4 regions of the Cupriavidus sp. 05T42 genome follow, and region 4 is predicted to be linked to each of the others. Evidence: predicted binding sites of a transcription regulator. Region 4 holds the regulator's gene; each other region holds the start of a gene.
What was found. Region 4 encodes sigma-54, which starts transcription at its own class of promoters, with help from an activator protein. Its sites were predicted from a motif close to TGGCANGNAANCTGCTTT; they were not measured.

Region 1: the regulator sigma-54 is predicted to act here: its motif matches at 3,575-3,592, upstream of AC1EJR_RS05435 (nitrate- and nitrite sensing domain-containing protein).
Region 2: the regulator sigma-54 is predicted to act here: its motif matches at 2,564-2,581, upstream of AC1EJR_RS08550 (circularly permuted type 2 ATP-grasp protein).
Region 3: the regulator sigma-54 is predicted to act here: its motif matches at 1,804-1,821, upstream of AC1EJR_RS21170 (GTP cyclohydrolase II).

Annotation. Positions count from the first base shown of each region.
Region 1 is NZ_JBFTLH010000003.1:270,327-275,669, forward strand. It holds gene AC1EJR_RS05410 (RidA family protein) at 1-337, opposite strand, end outside; gene AC1EJR_RS05415 (GFA family protein) at 415-816, opposite strand; gene AC1EJR_RS05420 (DUF2239 family protein) at 813-1,436, opposite strand; gene AC1EJR_RS05425 (DUF305 domain-containing protein) at 1,602-2,048, shown strand; gene AC1EJR_RS05430 (YncE family protein) at 2,062-3,534, shown strand; gene AC1EJR_RS05435 (nitrate- and nitrite sensing domain-containing protein) at 3,712-4,965, shown strand; gene AC1EJR_RS05440 (formate/nitrite transporter family protein) at 5,241-5,343, shown strand, end outside.
Region 2 is NZ_JBFTLH010000005.1:133,341-138,683, forward strand. It holds gene AC1EJR_RS08545 (alpha-E domain-containing protein) at 1-887, opposite strand, end outside; gene AC1EJR_RS08550 (circularly permuted type 2 ATP-grasp protein) at 923-2,398, opposite strand; gene AC1EJR_RS08555 (gluconokinase) at 2,642-3,160, opposite strand; gene edd (phosphogluconate dehydratase) at 3,349-5,235, opposite strand.
Region 3 is NZ_JBFTLH010000017.1:111,009-116,351, reverse strand. It holds gene AC1EJR_RS21180 (acyltransferase family protein) at 190-1,284, shown strand; gene AC1EJR_RS21175 (hypothetical protein) at 1,309-1,605, opposite strand; gene AC1EJR_RS21170 (GTP cyclohydrolase II) at 1,891-3,129, shown strand; gene AC1EJR_RS21165 (URC4/urg3 family protein) at 3,126-4,430, shown strand; gene upp (uracil phosphoribosyltransferase) at 4,533-5,225, shown strand; gene AC1EJR_RS21155 (TetR/AcrR family transcriptional regulator) at 5,225-5,343, shown strand, end outside.
Region 4 is NZ_JBFTLH010000008.1:58,218-62,486, forward strand. It holds gene hprK (HPr(Ser) kinase/phosphatase) at 1-735, opposite strand, end outside; gene AC1EJR_RS12830 (PTS sugar transporter subunit IIA) at 792-1,247, opposite strand; gene hpf (ribosome hibernation-promoting factor, HPF/YfiA family) at 1,726-2,079, opposite strand; gene AC1EJR_RS12840 (RNA polymerase factor sigma-54) at 2,130-3,611, opposite strand; gene lptB (LPS export ABC transporter ATP-binding protein) at 3,745-4,269, opposite strand, start outside.

The DNA of each region.
Region 1 (5,343 bases), on a different contig from region 4:
CTTCGCTTTGCATCGTGAAGTCTGGCGCGCTTCGCACAAATACGGTGATGCGCGGCACCGCCTGTATCGCGTCGAGCGTTCCGCAGCTTTTCTTGATTAGAGACAGGGCACGCAGCGTCGAAGTCCCTGCTGCACGACGCGCTTCGTCGAGCGAAATGGAGTCGCCCACTACGCCAACGAAGCGCACCGTTTCCCCAACTCGCGGGATTTGGCCAGCAACGTAGGCTACGTTCCCATCCACCAAAACAGGCGTGTACTTTCCACCGATCTTGATTTCCTCGTCCGGATCAAATCCGAATTCCGCCGCGATCTGCCGCAGCTTGTCGTCTCTTGTCATGAGCACCTTCACCAACGCTGTCGAAAGGGTAAAGCGTAATCGATTGCGCTGCGTTTGTCTGAGATGACGCCGGCCGTCTAATCGAATTCATCGTACTGTGGCAGTTGGTCAGTAATCGAATACCACGGCGCCTTGGAGCCCACGAAGATATGCGCACTGGGACGAATGCTGGGCGTGTCGGCGAGCGTGCCCAAGGTGACGTGGACGAAGGCGCCATCACGAACCACCGAGAACATCAGGCTTCCGCATCGCTTGCAACGGACATCGTGAGACGCCTTTGCGTCACCGAAAATCAATACCTCGTCCTCGCCTTGCGTGATCTGCAATTTTTCGCGCTCGATCCCTGCGAAGGGCTTGAACGCGGAGCCTGTCGAGCGCCGACAATTTGAACAGTGGCAGTTCAACGCGTAGGCGAATTCGTCATTTACCGAGTAACGGACCGCACCGCACAGGCATCCGCCAGCGAGCAATGGTTTCATGGCTGCCTCCTGGCTTCCGCACCACCCCCAAACCCCAGCCACACCACATGCCCGCGCACGTCCTCCGGCCAGCCGGCGATCATTTCGTCCATGCGTTGCCGGTCATCCGCGAACAGCGCGCGGGACGCTTCCTCGAAGCCCGGAAGATCCCCGGCGATGGCGGACATGAAGTGATACGCGCGCTCCCGCGCTACGCGGCGGTTATCGCCATGGGCATTGGCGCGGCGTGCCTCTTCCACGAGCTTGCGCAGCGCCACGGAGGCCCCGCCCGGCTGCTGGGCGAGCCAGTCCCAGTGGCGCGGCAGTAGCGTGACCTCGCGCGCCACGACGCCTAGTTTGGGGCGGCCCCTGCCGCGCGGCGCGTCCGGGGCGTCTTCCTGATCGGCGGCATCGGCACGCCCACCCTCCGGGCTAAAACGGGCGACGATGTCCGCATCGCTGCCGCGTGTGTCGATGTCGATGGTGCGCCCGGTGGCGTTGTCGAACACCAGCACCGGGTCGCTGGTGCCCCCCTCCATCGCCCGCCTGACCGCGAGCGCAACCACGCCGAGCGGGCCGGAGGCGAGGCGACGATGGCCTTCGAAGGCGGTATGGGACGGAAGATGATCGATTGGGCTCATGGTGGCTCCCCGTGATGACGTCCACAATTTATACCCGGATAAAATTAAAGTCAATATTACCCGGGTATAAATTTACGCTGAGGTGGCGAGGGAATAACAGCAGGGTGTCCTGCGTTTACGGGGCATGCGGCCGCAACCAGGCCGCCACCCTTCACGAGGAGCCCCGTGCCCAGTCATCACCGATCCCCATCACCACCGCTTAGGCTCCTCCTGCCGTTATTGGCCGCCCTTGCGCTGCCCGCCGTCGCCGCCCCGCCCGCCAGCCCTGACAGCGCTGCGTTCCTGTCGGAAAGCGATACCGCCATGACAAAAATGATGGACGACATGGCGGTCAAGCCCGGCGGCAACGTCGACGAGGACTTCGTCGCGATGATGATTCCCCACCATCAGGGCGCCATCGACATGGCCATGGCCGAGCTGCGCCACGGCAAGAACGAGCAACTCCGACGCATCGCGCAGGAAATCATCGTCGACCAGTTGCAGGAGATTGCCGCGATGCGGCTCGCGCTCGGACAGCCCCTGCCCCCATCCGCGCCGGCGCCCACCCGCCCCGATCCGGCCCAATCGGCCAGCCAACCCACCACCCCCAGCCATTCCGCTCACGCGCACTGATGCGCCCACGACCATGACAAGACATTCCCTCAGGAACACCCTCTCCCTCATGCTGCTGCTCGGCGCGGCCAGCGCGGTTCTGGCCGGGCAGGCGCCGGGACCGTCGACGGCCCCGGACGTCCCCATCAGCCACCGCGACCGCCTCTATGCCGCCGAGCAGTTCTCCAACACGGTTTCCGTGACGGACCCGGCGGACAACCGGCTGCTGGGCGTCATCCGCCTGGGCGACCCCGCGCCGGGCAACTTCAGCCCGCTGTATCGCGGTCAGGTGCTGGTCCACGGGATGGGCTTCTCGCCGGATCACCGCACGCTTGCCATCGTGTCGATTGGGTCGAACTCGGTATCGTTCATCGACACGGCTACCAACGCCGTCAAGCACGTCACCTACGTGGGACGGTCGCCGCACGAGGCGTTCTACACGCCGGACGGCAAGGAGGTCTGGGTCACCGTGCGCGGGGAGAACTACATCTCGGTGATCGACGCCGCCACGTTCCAGGAAAAGACCCGCATCACCGTGGCCGACGGCCCGGGCATGCAGATCTTCTCCCCCGATGGCAAGTACGGCTACATCTGCTCGTCGTTCAATCCGGAAACGGCCGTGGTCAGCGTGGCCGACCATCAGATCGTGGGGCGCGTGAAGCAGGAGAGCCCGTTCTGCCCGAACATCGCCGCCACGCCTGACGGCAAGCAGGTCTGGTTCACGCTCAAGGACGTCGGCAAGGCCCAGGTGTTCGAGGCCCGCCCGCCCTTCCGCCTGATCAAGACGCTGGAGACCGGCCCGATCACCAACCACGTGAACTTCGCCCACACGGCGGCGGGCGACTTCGCCTACATCACGGTCGGCGGGCTGAATCAGGTCAAGGTGTTCCGGACCGATGACTTCTCCCAGGTGGCCACGATTCCGGTGGGCAGCCTGCCGCACGGCATCTGGCCTTCGGGCGACGGCACGCGCATCTACGTGGGGCTGGAGAACGCCGACCAGCTGGCCGCCATCGACACCGCCACCAATCGGGTAGTCGCCAACGTGCCGGTCGGGCAGGCGCCGCAGGCCATCGCCTATGTGCCGAACGCCGTGCCCGAGGGCGACGGCACGCAGGGACTCCAGCCGCTGGGGGTGGCCGGGCAGACCACGCAGCTGAAGCTGCATGGCGTCGTGAACGGCAAGCCTGTGGCCACCGACCATGCGCCGACCAGCGTCACGCTGTTCGATCAGGGACTGCTCCAGGTCCTGCAGGCTTCGGCGACCGGGTTGCAGCCGAAGCGCGCCTACGTGCTGGCGCTCGCCACCCGCGCGGACGGCAGCGGCCCGCTGGAGCCGCTCGCCGCCTTCATGTCGAATCCGGCGGGCTCGGCCATCGTCAACGCGATTGGCCCGATCCGGCAGGTGGTGCGCGACGATACGGGGGCCGGCGCGCGCCGCTATCTCGTGATCGCCCCGTCCGAGAACGGCAAACCCGGCGCGCCTGTGCAGGTGCAGGCGCTGTAGCCGGTCCGGGGGGCCGGGAAGGTACGGCGGATGATACAAATGGCACGACATTTGCGTAGTACCTGGCAAATGCGTAGTACCCATCCCGGCCGCGCCCACATTCCCAGAACAATGCCCCTTTCCGCCTCAACCCTCGTCCTTCGGGCCAAGCAGCTCGAAATCGAGGCCGTCCGCCTGATGGCAAGTCGCGTGGAGTTGGCCGACCTGATCGGCCAGCTGATCCACGCCTTGCAGCGTGAACGGGGGGCCAGCAGCATCTTCCTGGCCTCCGGTGGGCAACGGCTGGCGCAGGAGCGCCAGACGGCGATGGGCGAGGCGGTCCACATCGCCTCCCGGCTGGGCGAGCGCTTCGCCAGCCAGCTGGAAGCGGGCCATACGGGTACGGCGTCGATGGTGTCGTTGATGGCCTGGGTCCAGCTCGATCTGGCCACGCTGCCGGCGCTGCGCCAGTCCATCGATCAATGCCAGACCACCGCGCACGACGCCGTGGCGGCGTTCAGCCGCCTGATTGCCGCGCTGCTGGAGTTGATCTTCCATCTGGCCGATGTGGCGATGTATCCGGGCATCGCCCGGCCGCTGGTGGCCTTCGTCTACCTCGTGCAGGGCAAGGAAGCCGCCGGGCAGGAGCGGGCCGTCGGGGCGCAGATGTTCGCCTCCGGCACCTGTGCGGGCACCGCGCCGCAGCGCGTGCAGCAGTTGGTGGAAGCCCAGCAGCGCAGCTTCCAGATGTTCGAGCGCTTCGCCGACCCGTCGCTGCTCGCCGCATGGCGGCAACGGCAGGCCAGCGCCGCGGTCGCCGCGCAGGACGGCATGCGCCGCACGCTGCTGACCACGCCGCCGGGCACGGCGCTGGTGCACGACGACAGCGAGAAGTGGTTCGAAGTCTGCAGCGAGGTCATCACGGGCATGTGGACGCTGGAGATGCAGGTGGTGCAGGACCTGCGCAAGGCCTGCGAGGCGCAGATCCAGCGTTCCCAGGCCGATCTCCAGGATTCGGCCGGGCTGCTGCGCCAGCTACTGGACAACCCACCGCCCCATACCCATGCCGTCGAGCGCTTTTTCGATGTGGCCGAGCAACCCGCCGCCGCCCCTGTGCTGCCGGGCATGCCCGATGCCGGAAACGGACCCGCCGAGGTGCACGCCACCACCGTCACGTCGCTGGAGCGCCTGCTGCGCCAGCAGTCGGCGCGACTGGCCCAGACCGAAGTGGAACTCGATGCCGCCCGGCGCGCGCTCAAGGAGCGCAAGGTGATCGAGCGCGCCAAGAACGCGCTGATGGCCCGCATGGGGCTCAGCGAGGACGCCGCGTTCCGGGCCTTGCAGAAGGCGTCGATGGACAACAACCGCCGGCTGGCGGACATTGCCGAAGCCACCCTCTCGCTCACCGGCCTCGCCCTGCCCCCACAGGACGACGATCAGCACCAGGATTGAACCCGCCCGGCCGCGCGCACCAAAAGCGGGCAGCCCATGCACTACCAACGCCCCCTAGATCGTCACTTGCCCCAACCCGGCCCAACCCGGCCCCACCCGGCGGCGGGCATGGAACGTGCGTCAGCACTGACATCGGGCTGATGACGGCCCGGCAGTGCATCACCCTGTAAAGCATCAAGGATGACGGCGTCCTGTCACGTGCCGGCCATAGGCCGGGCGGACGGACGCCGTTTGTCTTTTCTGAGCCAAACGAAGGAAACGGAGAGGAATACCCCATGGCCTATCTCGCCCCCACCGAGTTCGTCACCAAGATGGTCGATGCCGGAGAGTCCAAGCTGCTGATGTCCACGCGTGACACGCTGATCCGGTCCTATATGG
Region 2 (5,343 bases), on a different contig from region 4:
AGCGCGAGAATGGCGACCACCTCGTCCATGCTCGACACCAGCGAGCGCGGCATGTCCGGCCGCAGGATCAACAGCTCCGCCACGCGTTGCGGCGTGATCACGGCGCGATAGATCTTGCGATACACCTCGAAGCCGGACACCGAGCGCAGCACGGCTGCCCAGTGATAGAAGTCGTTCTGCTCGCGGTTCAGGTCATCGTTCTGCAACTGGCTCTGGGACTGCCCGCTACCGTCCTGGGACTGGGATTGGGACTGACTCCGGAATCCCCCGCCCTGGCTCTGGCTCTGCGATTGGCCGCCCTGGAAAGCGAGATCGTCCTCGTCGCGCCGGCCGGAGGCCTGGAACTTGACATCGAGGATCCGCGCGGTGTTGTCCGCCCGCTCCAGGAAGGTGCCGAGCCGCATGAAGTGGAAGGCGTCGTCCTTGAGCATGGTGCCGAACTGCACGCCACGCGCCAGATGCGAGCGGAACTTGACCCATTCGAAGAAGCGGGACGGGTCGTCGCGCAGCTCACCCTCGGCAATGATGCGCTGCACATCCAGCCAGGTGGTGTTCAGCGTCTCCCAGACCTCGGTGGTCAGCGAGCCGCGCACCGCGCGGGCGTTCTCGCGCGCCGCGCGCAGGCAGCTCATGATCGACGACGGATTGGTCATGTCGCGGACCATGAAGTCGATCACGTCGTCGCGGTGCAGCAGCCCGTACTTGTGGTCGAAGGCGTGGGTCAGCTCGGAAATATCGAGCATCGCCCACCAGCCCTGCTCGGCCACTTCGGCGGACTGCGGCAGCAGCGAGGTCTGGTAATTGACATCGAGCATGCGCGCGGTGTTCTCGGCGCGCTCGGTATAGCGGGACATCCAGAACAGATGGTCGGCGGTGCGGCTCAACATGATGGGTTCTCCCGGCGATCGGCGTGTTCCATGGCTCAGCGCTCCAGCACCCAGGTGTCCTTGGTGCCGCCCCCCTGAGAGGAGTTGACCACCAATGACCCTTCGCGCAGCGCCACGCGGGTCAGCCCGCCCGGCACCATGCGCACCTCCTTGCCCGACAGCACGAACGGCCGCAGGTCGATATGGCGCGGCGCGATGCCCGACTCCACATAGGTCGGGCAGGTGGACAGCGCCAGCGTCGGCTGGGCGATGTACTGCTCGGGGCGCGATTTCACCACCTCGCGGAACTGGTCGATCTCGGCGCGCGTGGCCGCCGGTCCGACCAGCATGCCGTAGCCGCCCGCGCCGTGGGTTTCCTTGACCACGAGGTCGGCCATATGGTCGAGCACGAACTGGAGATCGTCCGGGCGCCGGCACATATAGGTCGGCACGTTGTTGAGGATGGCCTCCTCGCCCAGATAGAAGCGGATCATGTCCGGCACGTAGGGGTAAATCGACTTGTCGTCGGCCACGCCCGTGCCGATGGCGTTGCTGATCGTCACATTGCCGGCCCGGTAGACCGACAGCAGCCCGGCCGCACCGAGCGCCGAATCTGGACGAAATGCGAGGGGATCAAGGAAGTCGTCATCCACGCGCCGGTAGATCACGTCAATGCGCTGCGGCCCCTGCGTGGTCCGCATATAGAGGTGCTCGTCCTCGACGAACAGGTCGCTGCCCTCCACCAGTTCCACGCCCATCTGTTGAGCCAGGAATGCATGCTCGAAGTACGCCGAGTTGTACATGCCCGGCGTGAGCACGACCACGGTGGGATCGGCGATGTTCTGGGGCGAGACACTGCGCAGCATGTCCAGCAGCAGGTCGGGATAGTGCGCCACCGGCGCCACCCGGTTGCGCGCGAACAGCTCCGGGAACAACCGCATCATCATCTTGCGGTTTTCCAGCATGTACGAAACGCCGGACGGCACCCGGAGGTTGTCCTCGAGCACGTAGAACTCGCCCTCGCCGGCCCGCACCACGTCGATGCCGGCCACATGGGCATAAATGTCGCGCGGCACATCCACGCCGAGCATCTCCGGCCGGTATTGGGCGTTGTTGTAGATCTGGTCGGGCGGAATCACGCCGGCGCGGATGATGTCCTGGCCGTGGTAGATATCGTGGATGAACCGGTTCAGCGCCGCCACGCGCTGCCGCAGGCCGCGCTCGAGCGTGGCCCACTCGCTGGCCGGGAAGATGCGCGGAATCACATCGAACGGAATCGTGCGCTCGGTGCCGCTGTTCGACTCGTCCTTGTCGCCGTAGACGGCAAAGGTAATGCCCACGCGCCGGAAGATAAGGTCCGCCTCGGCGCGTTTGTTGTCCATCGTCGAACCGGACTGCCGCCCGATCCAGTCCGCAAAATTGCGGTAGTGGGCCCTGACCGCCCCTGACGGCAGCGTCTGTCCGGCCTCGATGGCCGCCACTGCTCCGTCCTCCCGCCCTTCCAGCATCTCGTCGAAAAACCGCGCCGCCATGATGGCCGCTCCTTCGTGAAATGGGCGCCCGCGCCGGCCTCGTACTGACCGTGCCGTGCCGTCTCCCCGGTCGCCCGTTTGTCGATGCCTTGTCGAGTTGGCTCTTTCAGCATATCCGCACCGGCAAAACCCGCAAGGGTCACGCGCGCCGGCACGCGAATCGGTTTAGCAAGATGCTTGCCAGCCAGGCGCCGCCGAAGGCACGGCGCCAAGGGCTGGCTGGCGGCTTCAGGTCAGTTCAGATCAGGCGGCGGGCTTGCCGGAGCAGGCGGCCGACTCGGGCGGGCACTTGTCCAGGATGTCCTGGACCAGCGCCTCGGGCGTGCGGCGGATGTCCAGCACCAGCGCGTCGCGTGGCTCCTCGAGGGTGTCGAACTGGCTTTGCAGCAGCGCCGGGTTGAAGAAATGGTCCGTGCGCGCCGACAGCCGGCTGCCGATGGTGCCGGCGTCGCCCTTCATGAAGACGAAGGTCACACCGCCGTCGGGCGGGGTCAGGCGGTCGCGGTAGGTCTGGCGCAGCGCCGAGCAGGTGAAAACGTGGGTGCGGCCCTCGGCCCGGGCGGTGTCGATGGCGGCGCGCATCGCGGCCAGCCAGGGCCAGCGGTCCTCATCGGTCAGCGGAATGCCGTTGTGCATCTTGGCCTTGTTGGCCTCGCTGTGGAAGGCGTCGGCATCGTGGAAGCCGCAATGCAGCTGGCTGGCCAGCAACTGGCCGACCGTGGTTTTCCCGCTGCCGGAAACGCCCATCAGGATATAGATCATGTCTGCTCCGTCGATCATGGTCGGATGGTCGGGCCATCCTTGTCGGTAGCCTTCGGGCGCGAAAGACGTGGCGCGAAGGTGCACCGCGGCATGGAGATACCTGGCCGCGGCGATTGCTGAAAATCGTAAAACGACTAAACGATGACTAAACGACGACTAAGTGCGTGCAGGGCAAGTTGGGCGCCCGCCTATTGTGCGACCACGCCGGCCGTTTGGACAGCGGGCGCGGCGTCGGCCTCGGACAAGTCCAGGGCGCTGCCGCCTTCTTCGGCGATCCGGGCATGGCGCCGGAACAGTCCGAACAGGCCGCGCCCCATGCTGAAGCGCGCAAAATCGTCGTCCGGCGCGGTCGCCGGGATGCGCGCGGCGAATTCGGCGTGCGCGGCGGCATCGCCGACCAGGGTCAATGTGCCGGCTACGGCATCCACACGAATCCAGTCGCCATCGCGCACCCGCGCCAACGGGCCGCCTACAAGCGCCTCCGGACCCACATGAATCACCGCCGGTACCTTGCCGGACGCGCCCGACATGCGGCCATCGGTCACCAGCGCCACCTTGTGGCCAGCATCCTGCAGTGCGCCGAGTGCCGGCGTGAGGCGGTGCAACTCGGGCATGCCGTTGGCGTTCGGCCCCTGGAAGCGGACCACCGCCACCACGTCGCGATTCAGTTCGTCGGCCTCGAAGGCGGCTTGCAGCGCCTCCTGGGAGTCGAACACGCGGGCCGGGGCCTCCACGATACGGTGCTCGTCGGCCACGGCCGACACCTTGATCACGCCCCGGCCGAGGTTGCCGGCCATCAGGCGCAGCCCGCCCTCCTTCGAGAACGGCGCCGACGCCGGTGCCAGCACGGCGGCATCGCCACTCGTGGTCGGACCGTCGCGCCAGCGCAGCGCGCCGTCGGTCATCACCGGCTCCTCGGTGTAGCGCGCCAGCCCTTGCCCCATCACGGTCTGGACGTCCTCGTGCAGCAACCCGGCTTCGAGCAGTTGGCCAATCACATAGGCCACGCCGCCGGCGGCGTGGAAGTGGTTCACATCGGCCGAGCCGTTCGGATAGACGCGCGCCAGCAGCGGCGTGACCGCCGACAGGCGGTCGAAGTCATTCCAGTCGATGACGATGCCGGCGGCACGCGCCATGGCGACAAGGTGGATGGTATGGTTCGTGGAACCGCCCGTGGCCAGCAGGCCGACCATGGCGTTGACGATGGCCCGCTCGTCCACGATCTGGGCGAGCGGCGTGTACGCGTTGCCGCGCGCGATCAGCGCCAGCGCGCGCTGTGCCGCGGCCGCCGTCAGCGCATCGCGCAGTCCGCTGTCCGGGTGCACGAAGGCCGAGCCCGGCATGTGCAAGCCCATGATTTCCATCAGGAACTGGTTGCTGTTGGCCGTGCCGTAGAAGGTGCAGGTGCCGGCGCCGTGGTAGGCGGCGCATTCGGCCTCCAGCAAGACATCGCGACCAACCTGACCCGTGGCGTAGAGCTGGCGCACGCGCGCCTTTTCCTTGTTCGAGAGACCGGTCGCCATCGGCCCAGCGGGCACGAAGACGATGGGCAGGTGGCCAAACTGGAGCGCCCCCATCAGCAGGCCCGGCACGATCTTGTCGCACACGCCGAGCATCAGCGCGGCATCGAAGGTGTTGTGCGAGAGCGCGACCGCCGTACCCATGGCAATGGCGTCGCGCGAGAACAGCGACAGCTCCATGCCAGCGTTGCCTTGCGTGATGCCATCGCACATCGCCGGCACGCCGCCCGCCACCTGGGCCACGCCACCCACCGCTCGCGCCGCCTCGCGAATCACGTTCGGATACCGCTCGTACGGCTGGTGGGCCGACAGCATGTCGTTGTACGCGGTCACGATGCCGAGGTTCGGGGCGTGCTCGACGCGAAGCTTGAGCTTGTCGTCGGCCGGCAGCGCGGCGTAACCGTGCGCCAGATTCGCGCACGACATGCCGCGCAGCGGGCCGAGTTCCCGCTGTGCCCGCTCGCAGCGCGCCAGATAGGCGGCGCGGCTCGCGCGGCTGCGCTCGACAACGCGTTGCGTAACGGCCGACACCTCGGCGTGAACGGATTGGGTCATGGCGACAATGTTCCTCGTGGGGAGCGCCGGGCAAAGAACCGCCCGTCGATATGTAGATTTTCTACATTATAGCCTTGGCCTCCCGCCTGCCGGAAGCCGCTTTCTCGC
Region 3 (5,343 bases), on a different contig from region 4:
CAGCAGACGTTCTACCCGCGCATTGTCTGAGAGGTCTATCAGACGCGCCCAAGAATTGGGCATGGTTTGACTTTCATCGTGGCCGGCGCGCCATCCCACCTATCCTTGTTACATCCGTAACCTTTGACCCCCATCCGTCCCTGCACCAACAAGGTACAATCCCGCACCTTTGTATCGTTCTCATAACAAATGGGCACCCGTCCTTCTCGTTTGGCGTGCATTGACGCGCTGAAGGCGGTCAGCTCACAGCTGATCGTGTTGCACCATCTGGCCTTCTACGGGCCGATGTCCGATGCCGCGCACGCCCTTGCCCCGGGGCTGATTGGCTGGCTGGCCGACTATGCGCGCATTGCCGTGCAGGTCTTTCTTGTTGTCAGTGGTTTCCTGGCCGCGCGCAGCCTTGCGCCGGGCGGGATTCTGACGGCCGCGAATCCGCTGGGGACCATCTGGCGCCGTTATCAGAAGCTGGTGGTGCCGTTTGCCGTCGCCATTCTCGTGGCGATTGCCGGGGCTGCGCTGGCGCGCACCTGGATGACGCATGACTCCATTCCGGCCGCCCCGCACTTGGCGCAGTTCGTCGCGCATCTGCTGCTGCTGCACAACATTCTCGATGTGGACGCGCTGTCCGCCGGCGTCTGGTATATCGCCATCGACCTGCAACTGTTCGCCTTGCTCGTGATGGTGCTGTGGGTGGCGCGCGCGGCGCCGCGTCGGCGCCTGCCGTGGGGCATGGCGCTGGTGGGTGCGCTGGCCGTGGCGTCGCTGTTCTGGTTCAACCGCGACGCCAGCTGGGATATCTGGGCGATCTATTTCTTTGGTGCCTATGGCATGGGCACGCTGGCCTACTGGGTGTCGAACCCGGGGCGCTCGCCGATGGCGCTGATCCTGCTGGCCTCGCTGGGCGTGGCGGCGCTGGTGGTGGACTTCCGGCTGCGCATCGCGGTGGCGCTGGCCACGGCGCTGCTACTGGCCATCTCCCGGCGCGGGGACTGGCTGGAGCGCTGGCCCGGCGGCCGTCTGGCGGATCTCTCGGCCTATTTCGGCAAGATTTCCTATTCGGTCTTCCTGGTCCACTTTCCGGTTTGCCTGGTGGTCAATGCGGCGGTCTCGCACCTGGCGCCGGGGCAGCCCGTGCTCAACGCACTGGGCATGGGGGCCGCCTGGGTCGCCAGCAATCTGGCCGGGGCGGTGTTCCATCGCTATGTGGAATCGGTCGATGTCCTCCATGTGTTGCGCGAGGCGATCTGGCCGGCGCGTGACAAGTCGGTCACTTCCGAGGCCTGATCTGGCCTTAGCGCCTTAGCGCTCTCAGCTGTATGTCGGCACCAGCGCCTTGCGGGCGGCCGGGTCCTCGATGACCCGGCGCCAGTCCGCGGGCGCCCCGTGCGACATCCCTCCCACGGGCACCATGCCCGACACCTTGCCGGACGGCAGCACACATCGCACGCGCGGCCCGGGTGCCCGCTGGGCCTCGCCGGCCTGCGCCGACACCGTCACGCAGGAGGCGGGCAGCAGGCTGGCCGATGTCCCCGCGGCCTGCGCCGCCACAGGCGCCAACACGCTGAGGGATGCGGCGACTGCCGCTAAGGCGGATAGTAGTTTCATGATGTTCTCCATGCTGTGGCTGGCCCCGTCTGGGGCGCGATGCAGCCAGTATGGAAAATGCCTGTCGACCTCGACATAGCCGAAGTCCTAAATTGACCCCATCGCCCTGATGGTGCCCACCGCCTCGCCTTGGCGCGGGCAACGCACTGCCACGGTGCGTTCGGCGCCACACCTACCGTAACAACCCCACTTGGGCGATGGCACGAACGTTGCCTAGTATGGAGATACAAACCTGACCATTTGGTCAGGATTCCAGATACCGGGGCATCCGGGGAAGAGGCTGTCATGTCCGATCACATCGTCCTGACCTCGCACGCGCGCCGCGACAAGCCGGCCGAGCCGATCCACTGGGGCGCCCCCACGGCGGCCGAGCGGGGACCGGTCATCGCCAGCCTCACGGACCTCACGCGCCGCAACGTGATCGGCACCCACGCCGGGGCCTATGCGATCTATCGCGCGCTGGCGGTGGCCTCGGGCAGCCTGCAGCGCGCGCATCGGCCGGACCTGACCGACACGGCGCCGGCCGAGTCCATCGGGCCCCATGCCCAGTGGGGCGATCCGGACAAGATCGTCTCGCTCGACCCCTGGGGCCACCTCGTCTCCACCGTCTTCGCAGACCGCATCGCCGCCGGCGTGGACATCCGCCCGACCATCGCCGTCACGCGCGCCCATATCAATATGCCGGAGCTGACGGCGGCCATCGCCGCTGGCCGGCTGGTGCCCGATGGCGAGATCCTCTATCCCAATGGCGATGTGCGCGTGACCAAGGCCGCCGTGGACCCGGTCTGGTACCTGCCGGGCCTGGCGCGGCGCTTCAATATCAAGGAAAGCATCCTGCGGCGCAGCCTGTTCGAGCAGACCGGCGGCATGTTCCCGGAACTCGTCACGCGGCCCGACCTCAAGGTCTTCCTCCCCCCCATCGGTGGCATGACGCTCTATTTCTTCGGCGATGTGGCCAAGCTGGGCCAGCCGGAGACCCGCGTGGCCTGCCGCGTGCACGACGAATGCAATGGCTCGGATGTGTTCGGCTCCGACATCTGCACGTGCCGGCCCTATCTGGCGCACGGCATCGAGGTCTGTATCGAGATGGCGCAGCAGGGCGGCGTAGGCCTGGTGGTCTATAACCGAAAGGAGGGCCGCGCGTTGGGCGAGGTGACCAAGTTCCTGGTCTACAACGCGCGCAAGCGCCAGGTGGGCGGCGACCGCGCCGAAACCTACTTCGCGCGGACTGAATGCGTGGCGGGCGTGCAGGACATGCGGTTCCAGGAACTGATGCCCGACGTCTTCCACTGGCTGGGCATCCGGCGGATCGACCGCTGGGCGTCCATGAGCAATATGAAACATGGCGCGCTGACCGCGCAGGGCATCGAGGTGGTGGAGCAGGTGGCCATTCCCGAGGCGCTGATCCCGGCCGACGCGCGCGTGGAAATCGATGCAAAGGTGGCGGCGGGGTACTTCACGCGGTACACGCCGCCGGACGCCGACGAACTCGCCCTGGCAAAGGGCAGGGGGTTGAACGAATGAACCAGCATTCCGAAGGAGGGCAGGACGCACGGATCGATGGCGATGGCAGCGGCTGGCACACCCCGGTGCCGCCGGACCATCCCGCCTCGGCGCTGTTGAGCGCGGAGGCTGTGCGCAGCCGGTGCGCCATCGTGACGGAATACGTGGCGGCGGGCGAGTCTGCGCTCTTTACTTGGCATCCAGACCGGGTGCACGCCGTGGCGGACTACGTGGCGGCCACCATCCGGCGCCGCTACCGCGACCTCAAGGTGCCGTATCACAGCCGCTGGCGCCATTTCGAGAGCGGCGGTCCGGGCGAGGAAAAGCTCGACCGCTGGCAGATCCTGTGCGAGCGGGCGGGCATGTCCGGCGCCGATCATTGCGAGGAACGCGCGCGCATCGGCATCGACCTGGTCATCCCGAGCGTACTGCTCGATGCCGGTGCCGGCGCTGACTGGCGCTACCGCGATCCGGCCAGCGACCTGATGCTGACCCGCTCCGAGGGCCTCGGCGTGGCCAGCTTCGATCTCTTCGCGCGCGGCGGCTTCTCCGCCGAGCATGGCGACCCCTTGCGTGCCGATGGCGAGCGGCTGGCGCGCATGGACGCCTCGACCATCGCCACCGCTTTCCAGGTGGCCGCGCACAACCCGCTGGTGGGGCTGGAAGGCCGCGCCGGCCTGCTGCGCCGGCTGGGGGAGGTGGTGCAAGCCACCCCGGCCGTCTTCGGCACGCCGGCCCGGCTCGGCAATCTGTACGACTACTTCGCCAAACATGCCGTCGATGGCCGCATCGAGGCCAGCTTCGTGCTGCGCACGCTGCTGGTGGCGCTCGGGCCGGTCTGGCCGGGCCGCGTGCAGCTCGATGGCATCTCGCTGGGCGACTGCTGGCACCATGAAGCCGCGCCCGACGGGCTGGTGCCGTTTCACAAGCTCACCCAGTGGCTGACCTATTCGCTGCTGGAGCCGCTCGAGGACGCCGGCCTCATCGTCACCGGGCTGGACGCCCTGACCGGCCTGCCCGAGTACCGCAACGGCGGCCTGCTGTTCGATTTCGAGCTGATGGTGCCGCGCAACCCCGATTTCGCGGCGGGCACGCACACGGTGGATGAGCCGGTGATCGTGGAATGGCGCGCGCTGACCGTGACCGGGCTCGACCTCGTGGCCGAAGGGGTGCGGCAGGCGCTGGGCGTCACCCAGGAGGATTTTCCGCTGGCGCGGGTGCTGGAGGGCGGCACCTGGGCCGCGGGCCGGCGCATTGCCGCGCAGCGCAGGCCGGGCGGCACGCCCCCGTTCGCGATCCAGAGCGACGGCACGGTGTTCTGACGAGAGCCTTTTACCACCCACGTTTTTGCAGGCAGCCGGGCGCGGCGGGCCAGTGGCCCGTCGTGCCTGATGAAACCAGCGAGTCGACCCAAGGAGCGCACCATGAATGACCTGTCCGCCGTGCCTACGGCCGCGCAAGCCATTGCCGATACAGAGACGTCGCCGTCAGCCATGGTGATGGTGGTCAATCACCCGCTGGTGCAGCACAAGGTCACGCTCGCGCGCAGCGAGGAAACGACTACCGATAACTTCCGCCGGCTGGTGCGCGAGATCAGCCAGCTGCTGACCTACGAGGCCACGCGCGACCTGGCGATGGAGACCATCGCCATCAAGACGCCGATCGCGCCGATGGTGTCGCCGGTGCTGTCGGGCAAGAAGCTCTGTCTGGTGTCGATCCTGCGCGCTGGCAACGGCTTCCTGGACGGCATGCTCGACCTCCTGCCCGCCGCGCGCGTCGGCCATATCGGGCTCTACCGCGACCCCGAGACGCTGGAGCCCATCGAGTACTACTTCAAGATGCCGGAAGACATCCACGAGCGCATGGTGATCGTGGTGGACCCGATGCTGGCCACGGGCAACTCCGCCATCGCGGCACTGAACCGGCTCAAGGAGGCCGGCGTGACGACCATGAAGTATGTCTGCCTGATTGCCTCCCGCCCGGGGCTCCAGGCGCTGCGCGCGGCGCACCCGGACGTGGCGATCGTCACGGCGGCCATCGACGAGCAGCTCAACGAGCACGGCTACATCGTGCCGGGCCTCGGCGACGCCGGCGACCGGCTCTACGGCACGAAGTAATGGACGCGCTGGTCGCGCCCGCCGCCCGCGAAGCGGCGGGCCGCATTCGACAGGAGAACGAGGCGCTGATCCTGCGCGCGGCGGAATACGTGTTCGCCCGCGCGGGTTTCGCCGGGGC
Region 4 (4,269 bases):
GTCGTTGCGGCGCACGAGCTGCACCACGAGCTTGAGCTTCATCTTCCGGCGCACGGCCGTCTCGCCGAAGATCGTCTTGATGTCGAGCAGGCCCAGGCCGCGCACTTCCAGCAGGTTCTGCAGCAGCGGCGGGCAGCGGCCCTCGATGAAGTCGGGTCCGAGTCGCACGAAATCCACCGCATCGTCGGCCACGAGACCGTGGCCGCGCGAGATCAGTTCCAGGCCCAGTTCGCTCTTGCCCAGGCCGGACTCGCCCATGATCAGCACGCCCATGCCGAGGATGTCGAGGAACACGCCGTGCATCGTCACGCGCGGGGCGGAGATGCGCGACAGGTAGAGCCGCAGATGGTCGATCACAGCCGCCGACGACACCGGCGTGGTGAACAGCGGCGTGGACGAGCGCGTGCAGCGCAGCTCCAGGTCTGGCGGCGGCTCCATGCCATCCGCCACGACGAGGAACGGCGGCTCGAGCAGGATCAGCTCGCCCATCTGGCGCTTGCGCGGCTCGTCGTCGAGGCGCTGGTAGTAGAGGATTTCCGGCTTGCCGAGCACCTGGATCCGGTTCGGGTGGATCAGGTTCAAGTGGCCGACGAGGTCCGCCGCCGAGGTGGCTTCGCGGGCGAATTCCACGTCGAAGGCCCGGTCGGCCCCTTCCAGGCCAGCGACCCACGAGAGCTTGATATCGGCTGCGTTGTCGTCGAAGATCGACTGCGAGGTGACGCCGGTGAGTTCCATGCGCGTATGACTTTCGGGGGCGGACAGGCCGTTTCAGGCGGCCGTTGGGGCGGGAGTCAGGGGTGCCACTGCGTCAGCAGATCATGCACCGCTTCCGACGTGGGCAGTGTGGCGAGGCCCTCGCGCATCTCGCGGTCCGAGAGCAGTTGGGCGATTTCCGACAGGATTTCCAGATGTTGTTGCGTGGCCTGTTCCGGCACGAGCAGGAAGATCAACAGCGACACCGGCTTGCCGTCCGGCGATTCGAACGGAATGGGCTCGGCCAGGCGCATGAAGCCGGCCAGCGGCTGCTTGAGACCCTTGATGCGGCCATGCGGAATGGCCACGCCGGCACCCAGACCCGTGGAACCCAGCGATTCGCGCGCGAACAGGTTATCGGTCACGGTAGCACGCGCCACGCCATGGTTGTTCTCGAACAGGAGCCCGGCTTGCTCGAACACCCGCTTCTTGCTGGTGACGGTGACGTCGAGATGGATGTTGCCGGGTGGCAGCAATTTGGCCAAACGATTCATGGGCGATGCGCGAGAAGTCAGGTTAGCGGGCCGGGGCGCGAAGGCCGTCCCGCCGGATTCGGGGCGAAACTTGGGTACCGAGATCTTGTCTGGGACGCCCGCATTGGAGCGTCCGGCCATTATAGAGCAGGGCTCCACCGCGATTTTGCGATGCAGCGCCGGGGTCGCGGCGGTGCCACGACGTGCCGGCCGGCTTGCCCACCCGGGGTGTCCCGGGGCCGTCCTGTCGTTATTTGTATGGCGGAGCATACACCGAGGCGGGCGGCTTGCGAACACTTGTTCCCATTTTGACCGCTCCCGGGGGCCCCGGGTCGCCCTCCGGCGTGGCAATAAGGTAACGAAACATTCCAGGTGCCCGCACCGTCACCGCCATGGCGCGCGCCCATCAAAAAAGCCGCGCTGATTGCGCGGCTTGAGCTCTTCTTTTCAGTCCTCTGCAGGGTCGGCAACCGCTCTGTTTTCGGTTGCCTGCAGGTGTCTACTGCTGCGTCAGTTGCTGGGCGGCCATCTGGTACTTCACCGCCTCGCGATCGTGGCCCTGTACGCGGTCCTTGTAGCGGATGACCTGGCGGTCGAGCTTGTCGACCAGACAGTCGATCGCCGCATACAGATCTTCATGATGCGCTTCGACGAAGATGTCCTTCCCCTTCAGATGCAGATTGATTTCCGCGTACTGGCGCCGGTCCTTCTCCTTGTGGTTGTCCACCGATAGCAGCACGCTCACGCCGATGACCTGATCGAAATGCCTGACAATTCGCTCCAGTTTCGTTTCCACATACTCACGCAGCGGGGGCGTGATGTCGAGGTGGTGTCCACTGATCTTGAAGTTCATAGCGCTTCTCCTTCTGAAAGAGCCGCACCAGGCAGGCGGTTGCGGCTCGGCTACAAAGTCTTGCGGAGATTGACTGCGGGGATCTTGAGCGCTTCGCGGTATTTCGCCACCGTGCGGCGTGCGACCACGAAGCCTTGCTCACCCAGCAGTTCGGCGATCCGGCTGTCGGAAAGAGGATTCCTGGGGTCTTCGGCTCCTATCAGTTGCTTGATCAGCGCGCGGATTGCCGTGGAGGAGGCCGCGCCGCCAGTCTCCGTAGAGACGTGGCTCCCAAAGAAGTACTTCAACTCGAAAGTACCCATGGGCGTGGCCATGTACTTATTCGTGGTGACCCGGGAAATGGTCGACTCATGTAAACCGAGTGTATCGGCTATTTCCCGCAAAACCAAGGGGCGCATCGCGATTTCGCCATGCGTGAAAAAGTTCTTTTGACGTTCCACAATTGCCTGCGAAACACGCAGGATCGTATCGAATCGTTGCTGGATGTTCTTGATAAGCCACCGCGCCTCCTGAAGCTTCTGCTGCAGGCCTGCCGTCCCCGTTTCGCCCTTCGCGCCGCGCAGGATCTGCGCATACATGTCGTTGATGCGCAGCCGTGGCATGACATCCGGATTGAGCGCCGCGATCCACCCGCTGCCGCTCTTGCGCACGAACACGTCGGGCACCACGAAGTCGGCCTCGGGACGGTTGAACGCGTGCCCCGGATACGGCGCCAGCGAGCGAATCAGTTCGTGTGCCGCCTTCAGTGCTATTTCGTCCACCTGGAGCGCTTTCTTTAGCCGCGTGTAGTCGCGCACGGCCAGCAGTTCCAGATGATGATTGACGATGGTCAGCGCCAGCTCACGATGCGAGTGCTTCAGGCGACGCAATTGCAGGCTGAGGCACTCCGCGGCATTGCGCGCGCCCACGCCGGGCGGGTCGAAGCTCTGCAGCAGGGTCAGGATCGCGTGGACTTCGTCGATCTCGAATTCGAGTTCCTCGGGCAGTTCGGTGCAGATTTCCTCGAGCGAGGCGCTCAGGTAGCCGTCATCGTCGAGCGATTCGATCAGGAAGATGGCCAGGCCCTTGTCGCGCACCGAGATCTTCAGCGGGGCCAACTGCCCCATCAGGTGCTCGCGCAGCGTGGGTTCGGCATCGCGCAGTTGCATCGGCGACTTTTCGTCCTCGTCGCCCTGGGGGCGGCGGGCGAAGTCGTCGAGGCTCCAGTCGCTGCCGTAGTCCTCGCTGCCGTTGTCGTTGTAGTTGTCGTCCTCACCGCCGGACGCGCCATCGGTGCGCGCGTCGCCGTTGGGCTGAGGCTCGGAGGAGGCCGGCGCGGGGGCGCTCTGGAGGTTGACCGAGCCATCGGCGGCTACCCGCAACGGGCTTTCGATCCAGTCGTTTTCGCGTTCGAGCAGGGGATTTTCGGTCAGCGCCTGTTCCACTTCCTGCTGGAGTTCAAGCGTCGAGAGCTGCAACAATCGAATCGACTGTTGCAGCTGCGGGGTCAATGCCAGATGTTGCGAGAGACGAAGCTGAAGCGACGGTTTCATGCGACCTATTCTATGCGCATCCTTCCGACTATGGAACGGAAATTGCTATCGCCTATCGCTCTGACTTCCTGATCGACCCCGGCTGTCGCCGTGGAGGCCGGGAGAAGCGCGGCCGCACGCGGCGGCCGATGGGTCACATGCGGAAATTTTCGCCCAGGTACACGCGTCGCACGGACTCGTTGGCGATGATTTCCTCAGGCTGGCCGGCGGCCAGCACCGTGCCTTCGCTGATGATGTAGGCGTGGTCGCAGATGCCGAGCGTCTCGCGCACGTTGTGGTCGGTGATCAGCACGCCGATGTTGCGCGCCTTCAGGAAGCTCACGATGCGCTGGATTTCGCCCACGGCGATGGGGTCCACGCCGGCGAACGGCTCGTCCAGCAGGATGAAGCGCGGCGCGGAGGCCAGCGCCCGGGCAATTTCCACGCGGCGGCGCTCGCCGCCGGAGAGCGACAGCGCCGGGTTGTTGCGCAGATGGGCGATCTGCAGGTCATCCAGCAGCGAATCCAGGCGGCGTTCGATCTCGGCCTTCGGCAGCGGCTTGCCCTTCTCCAATTGCAACTCGAGCACGGCGCGGATGTTTTCCTCGACGTTGAGCTTGCGGAAGACCGAGGCCTCCTGCGGCAGGTAGGACAGGCCCATGCGGGCGCGCTCGTGGAT